2 regions of the Priestia flexa genome follow, and region 2 is predicted to be linked to the other one. Evidence: riboswitches for the same ligand, from Rfam matches in the RefSeq annotation. Region 2 holds a riboswitch; the other holds the start of a gene.
The links. Region 2 has a riboswitch for preQ1 ahead of LZP85_RS02885 (QueT transporter family protein). Riboswitches for the same ligand answer to the same signal wherever they lie in the genome.
Positions count from the first base shown of each region.

Region 1: another riboswitch for preQ1. It lies ahead of queC (7-cyano-7-deazaguanine synthase QueC); the one in region 2 lies ahead of LZP85_RS02885 (QueT transporter family protein).

Region 1 covers NZ_CP090431.1:992,769-996,184, forward strand. The annotation lists gene LZP85_RS05000 (hypothetical protein) at 1-116, shown strand, start outside; gene LZP85_RS05005 (GerAB/ArcD/ProY family transporter) at 132-398, shown strand; gene LZP85_RS05010 (GerAB/ArcD/ProY family transporter) at 420-1,526, shown strand; PreQ1 riboswitch class I at 1,593-1,636, shown strand; gene queC (7-cyano-7-deazaguanine synthase QueC) at 1,811-2,473, shown strand; gene queD (6-carboxytetrahydropterin synthase QueD) at 2,473-2,916, shown strand; gene queE (7-carboxy-7-deazaguanine synthase QueE) at 2,909-3,416, shown strand, end outside.
Region 2 covers NZ_CP090431.1:556,935-560,350, reverse strand. The annotation lists gene LZP85_RS02895 (GntR family transcriptional regulator) at 1-540, opposite strand, end outside; gene LZP85_RS02890 (YtvA family blue-light photoreceptor) at 676-1,458, opposite strand; gene LZP85_RS02885 (QueT transporter family protein) at 1,621-2,109, opposite strand; PreQ1 riboswitch class I at 2,118-2,163, opposite strand; gene LZP85_RS02880 (formate/nitrite transporter family protein) at 2,283-3,119, opposite strand; gene cobA (uroporphyrinogen-III C-methyltransferase) at 3,175-3,416, opposite strand, start outside.

The DNA.
Region 1 (3,416 bases), 440 kb from region 2:
CTATAGGAGTGGTAATGTGGATAGCGGTTATTTTTCGAATAACCATTCCAACTCCGCTGTATGCCCTTGAGTTTTGGATGCAGTCCATCATTGATATATTTTCTTCATTTTATTAGGTGTAAGTGTTCAATATGAGCCAAAAAGAAGTGATAAGTGGGAAACAGTTCTTTACATTAACCCACGTATTCTCCATTGGAAGTGCAATCTTAGTTGTATCTACTTTATTATTAGCTGTGGCAAAGAACATCGCTTGGATTTGTGCAATAATTGGAACAGGAAGTGGGTTAGTATTTGCGAGGCTTTTATTATGGTTAATCAAAAAATACCCTCAATCGACGCTAATTGATATAGCAAAGAAGTCTTGTGGCAAGTATGACCGAAAATCGGTAACTACCTAGTGAGTAAAGGAGAGGAAAGGAATGCATCCACGCTTAGTAATAAGCAATTTTCAACTATTCTCAATGATGCTGCTGTTCTTATTTGGAAGTGCGACCATTGTGAGTATTGGACAGGAAGCACGTCAATCCGCATGGATTGCCGTTTTAGTAGGGATGTTAATGTACCTGCCTTTCTTTGCTCTTTTTACACTTTTATATAAAAGGCATCCAGAAGAAACGTTTCCAACAATATTAAAAATTGCTTTTGGAAAGCTAGTTGGCAAAATTATTTGCATGCTGTACGTGCTATATTTTATTTACATTGGTGCGCGTGTTCTAAGAGACTTTTGTGAGCTATTATTGTTAACATCAATGAATGATACGCCTCTAGTTATTGTGGGTGGGGTTATGACGCTAGTTATTGCGTATGCATGCTTTTTAGAAGTTGAGCCAATCGCAAGAGCGAGTGTGTTATTGTTAGTTGTTTTTGTTGGCTTCATTGTATTAGGTTTTTTCTTACTGTTCTTTTCTGATGTTATGAACCCAGATCGTATGCACCCCATTTTAGCTGAAGGAATCGGTTCAATTTTTAGAGCGGTGTTTCCGCTTATTTTGACGTTTCCATTTGGAGAAATGGTTGTTTTCTTAATGTTTAACCAGTTTATAAAAGGAGAAAAGTCTCTTAGAAAGATGGGAACGCGTGCCGTGGTGATAGGAGGCGTTATGCTTAGTATGTTAAGTTTAATTAGCTTAACTACACTCGGACAGCACTTGGTAGGATCATCGACAATCCCCCTACTTGTAACCGTACAGCAAGTGAATATTGGAGATATTATTCAGCGGATGGATATGCTAGCCATTAGTGTTCTTATTATTGGCGGTTTTGCTAAAGTAACGATTTTCGCATATGCAGCTATTTTAGGGATAAAAGATATTTATCAAACCAGGAGTCACAAGCTATCACTCCTTTTGGTTACGATATCCATTCTGACTACGACTATTTTTATGTCGGATAATGCTGTTAAACATTTAGAGATAGGTTTGAAAATTGTACCAGTTTGGATTCACATTCCCATGCAGTTTGTCATTCCAATCGTAACGCTGGTGATGATTCAATTGAAAAGTAGGAAGAAAAGTAGAAGTACATAGTAATTTTAAATGGAGTATGATATAGTTAAAAGCGAAAATTGAAAGAAGAAATGCCGTGCTCTATGTGCGGGAGAGGTTCGTAAACTCCCTCTATAAAAAACTAAGATCATCAGTGAGATGACAAATGGCGCCGATTTTAGGGGCTTTTTTCCTGTTTCTTTTTTAATATAAGAAAGGGATTCTTAGTTAAGGGAGATTGCAAACGAAGCAATCTCTTTTTTTATATGATCTAAACAACGGAATGTTTTCTTCTTTGACTTTATAAAGGAAAAGGAGACAAAAAAATGAAAAACGAAAAAGCAATTGTTGTATTTAGCGGTGGACAAGATAGTACGACTTGTTTATTTTGGGCGCTAAAAAACTTTAAAGAAGTGGAAACTGTTACGTTCGGCTACGGTCAGCGTCATAGTAAAGAGATTGAGGTTGCGGAAGCCATTGCAAAAAACCTTGGTGTAAAACACACAATTTTAGATATGTCGTTGTTAAGCCAACTAGCGCCTAACGCACTAACAAGAGATGATATTGACATTAGCCAAGAGGAAGGGGAGCTACCGACAACGTTTGTGGACGGACGCAACCTTCTCTTTTTATCATTTGCGGCTGTATTAGCTAAAAATAGCGGTGCACGTCATTTAGTAACAGGTGTATGCGAAACAGATTTCTCAGGGTACCCAGACTGCAGAGATGTGTTTGTTAAATCGCTAAACGTAACGTTGAACTTATCAATGGATTTTGAATTTGTCATTCACACACCATTAATGTGGATTGATAAAGCAGAGACATGGGGACTAGCCGATGAATTAGGTGCGCTTGATTATGTGCGTGAACATACGTTAACTTGCTATAACGGTATTATTGCAGACGGGTGCGGAGAATGTCCGGCATGTAAGCTTCGCAAGAGAGGTCTAGAACAATACCTTGACACGAAACAAGGAGGGGAACAGTAATGCTTCAGCAAATTTACCCACAGGTAGCACATCCTTATTCGTACGAATTAAATAAAGACATGAATTTTGCCGCTGCGCATTTTGTTCCTCATGAGTCAGCAGGAAAATGTCAGCAGGTTCATGGCCATACGTATTTTGTTAATTTAACTATTGCAGGTGATGAATTAGATTCATCAGGCTTTTTAGTTAACTTTGCTACGTTGAAAAAAATTGTTTCTGGTCAGTTCGATCATACGCTTTTAAATGATCATAAAGAGTTGTTTAATGAAGAGGATGCGAATGATTTTCCAACATCTGAAGTTATTGCTCGGAAAATTTATGAACTTGTACAAGCTCACTTAGATGAACTTGAAAATAAGCCAGCATGCGTGCAAGTGTTTGTTCGTGAAACTCCTACAAGCTATGTTGTATATCGTCCAAAGAAGGTGAAGCGAGATGAATAATAAGGTTCCTGTTCTCGAAATATTTGGTCCAACGATTCAAGGAGAAGGAATGGTTGTGGGCCGAAAAACAATGTTTGTGCGCACAGCTGGCTGTGATTACTCATGCAGTTGGTGTGATTCGGCATTTACTTGGGATGGGTCAGCGAAAAGTGACATCCGTCAACTGACGGACGAAGAGGTCTGGCATGAATTGCAAACCTTAGGAGGAGACCGCTTTGACCATGTAACTATTTCAGGCGGGAATCCAGCGCTGTTGAAATCTTTAGATAAACTAATTGATCGCTTGCATGATCATCAAAAGCAAGTCGCGCTTGAAACTCAGGGAAGTCGCTTTCAAGAGTGGTTTTATAAAATTGACGATTTAACTCTTTCACCCAAGCCACCAAGCTCGGGAATGAAGACAAATTACGAAGTGTTGGATGATATTGTTGAACGCTTGCAAAACAATGGACGTAGTCAACATATTAGCATTAAAGTGGTTGTGTTTGATGAAACGGATT
Region 2 (3,416 bases):
TGATTTGAATCCTTTCTCAGACGAAAACTTAGCTACTTCCAACCGGTAAATTTTTGACTCACTGCGCTCTAGTGCTAAGAGAATTTCAGGGTTATTCGCAGCTTCTAAAAACACGCGGTGAAAGGCTTGATCTGCTTCGATGGCGCCGATGATATCATGCTTTTCCACCGCACTCTGCAGCGCAGCATTATGATGAGCTAGCGCTTTGAAATCTTCTTCTGTCAGATGCGCAACGGCAAGCTTAGTTGCCAATGCATGAAGAACGGCAACTACGGTAAACGCGTGCTTGGCTTCTTCAGGGTTTAACGAAGATACTTTAGTAATGGAGCCTGGAATCGATTCAACAAGCCCTTCATCTTCCAAGCGTTTTAACGCTTCTCTTACCGGCGTTCTGCTGACGCTAAATTTTTCAGCTAGCTCCTTATCATTCAAGCGCTGGTCCGGTGGAAACTCTAACGTAATAATTCCTTGCTTTAAAGTTTGATAAATTTCTTCTCGCAATGATAAACGTTTAATGGGTTTAATCAATTCTCTTTTCATAAAACCAATATATCAAATGCTGGAAGTTTGTTCAATTCTGTACTTAGTCACCTTTTAAGTTAGGCTTATATGTATATATTACCATTTATAAACAAAAAAAATCCGCATTGTTTTACGGACTTTTTCGAGAACTTATTATGCATACCCAAGCGCTTTTAAAGCGGCTTTGACATGCGTATAGGTTTTTAAGACTGTAAAGTTTACTTGAAGGTCTCTCATTTTTTTCGCTATAGAAGGCATGATGCCTGTTATGATTACCTGCGTTCCGGTAATGGTAATTAAATCGTGCAGATTATACATGTAAGCTACTACATCTTCATCCATTTCCAATAAACCTGAAAAATCGATAATAAAATGATCATCTTTACTTTCATCAATGTATGTTGATACTTTGGATGCAATCATATGATATCGCTGTTCATTCAAAACACCAACAATCGGTAGAACAGAAACCCCGTCTTTCACTGGAACAATTGGCGTTGACATCTCCTGCATCCTTTCATAGTAGTCATAAATCACTTCTTCTTGCTTCATTTTCCCCGTAATGTCCTTTTGAATCCCAATAAAATAAACTTCATCATCAATCCACATTGGATCAATAAATAAGTCGTTCCAAAAAGGTTGGCTTTCTTTTGTATAGTTTAAAATTTGTACATTGACCGACTTTTTTTCGCGGATAGCATCTCGAATTTTTCGTACCGTATCTCGGTCGGTATTTTCCCCTTGTAAAAAGCGGCAGTTCTGTCCTACGATTTCTTCTTTCCTGTATCCGGTCATATCCAGAAAACCTTGGTTCGCATAAACAATCGGATTATCGGGCAAAGCAGGGTTGGTTAAAATTAATCCAGCTCTTGTAAAGTCTAGGGCTTTTTTAATAAATGCTAGTTCTTCTACCTTATGATCATCATTTGCAAGCAAGCTCTTCTCTCCTTCTCAAGTATAGTATAAAACATGACTTTTACTATGTATTAACGTACTTAACAACTTCTCTCTAATTCTGTCATATCTTGTGTCTTTTTTCTATAAATTAAAACCATTTAAATATGAAAAAAGCTTACATCTCTGTAAGCTTTTGTAGTATTAATCGATTAACTTTGTAAAGTTTACGCGCTTATGAATTGCCAGCATCACTGGAATTCCAACAAGCATCACTACAAATTCACCAATCGCAGTTGTTAACCATGTTAGTAAAAATGGAAAACCTAGTGCTAAATGAAGCTCAAACGCGATGATAAACATCGTAAACGTAAAGATCAGTGTATTGGTAACCATACGAGCAACCGTGCCCTTGGCAAACTTCATCGCAAAGATCATCAGTAATAAGGAAATTAAAGATTGTCCTACGCCAAATACCAAATCATACGCCACCATTGGTGAGAAGAATAAATTGGCTAAAAATACGCCTAGCACAATTCCATACAAATACTTCTTATTAAAAATAATCAAATGATTAAACATTTCCGCAATACGGAACTGAATATTTGTAAAGCCAAACGGCTGAATAAACATCGTTACCGCAATATACATTGCCGCAATAATACCGTTGACTGCAAGTGTTCTTACATTCATGCTGCATACTCTCCTTAGTTTTTTTTACGTGGGATGGTTCCGAACCACGTCTTACGCAAATACTAAAGAATCATACAGCAGTAAATTATATTAGTCAAGTATCTCAACCCTCTTTCGGTTACTGATCGAAATTCAATCTAAAAAATCCGCTTTTATGCAAAGCGGATTTTCTGTTACTTTGATAATGTTTCTTCTTTAACGATTTTTGGAATTTTCACTTCTTGAATACGCCCTTTTTCCATTTGCTTTTTATTGATAAACCAATATACGCTTCCTACAAATAAAGCGCCGCCTACAATATTCCCAAGCGTAACCGGGATCAGATTATGTAGCAGTCCAGCTAATGATATCGTTTCAGGGTGCGGATGAAGTAAAGCCAAACCAAGGAACGTCATGTTTGCAACGCTGTGTTCATAGCCAGATGCAACAAAGGCAAACAGCATCCAAAAAACTAACATAATTTTGGCCGCATCGCTTTTGGTTCTCAAAGCTGTCCAAATGGCTAAGCAGACGAGCCAATTACATAAAATCCCTCGAAAAAAAAGTTCGCTCATTGGCAGGTTCATTTTCTTTGCTGCGATTGTCAGTAATAAATGTGTATCGCCTACTCCTTTAAACAAACCAGTTCCAACGATTAAGAGACACAATACGAACGCTCCCAATCCGTTTCCAACAAAGCACCACAGCCAATTTTTCAACGTATCTTTCCACGTAGTAGCACCTGATAATGTACTGATTGTATAAAACATATGATTGCCTGTAAACAACTCGGCTCCGGCAAACATAACAAGTAGTAACGCAATGGCAAACGATAAGCCCATGACTAGTGAGACTATTGGTAATGATGCTTCGGCTAACGGAGCACCAACTGAAAGAGCTAATACTACACCAATTCCGACATAAGCACCTGCAAGCATAGCCAACAGTAAATAGCTCGGCAATTGTTTATTCACTTGATTTGTTTTTTGACGAGCTATGTCCGTCATAGACTCGATTGACGCTTTAAACACGCTTATCCCTCCCCTATTTCGTTAAAATTCTCTGATAAATTATATAATAAAAATATTACGCGTACACTTCTTGAAGTTTGGACTTTGAGAACCAGGAGAGAGTCGCTGATTGTTTTACCACTTCTCCGACCACAATCAGCGCTGGATTACTGACTTGTTCACTAGTGGCTATTTCTACAATCGTTCGCAGCGTACCAATTAAAACCCTTTGGTTAATAGAAGTACCTTCCTCAATCACCGCCACTGGTGTCTCTATGGACTTACCACCAGCTAAAAGCTGTTCACAAATATACGGTA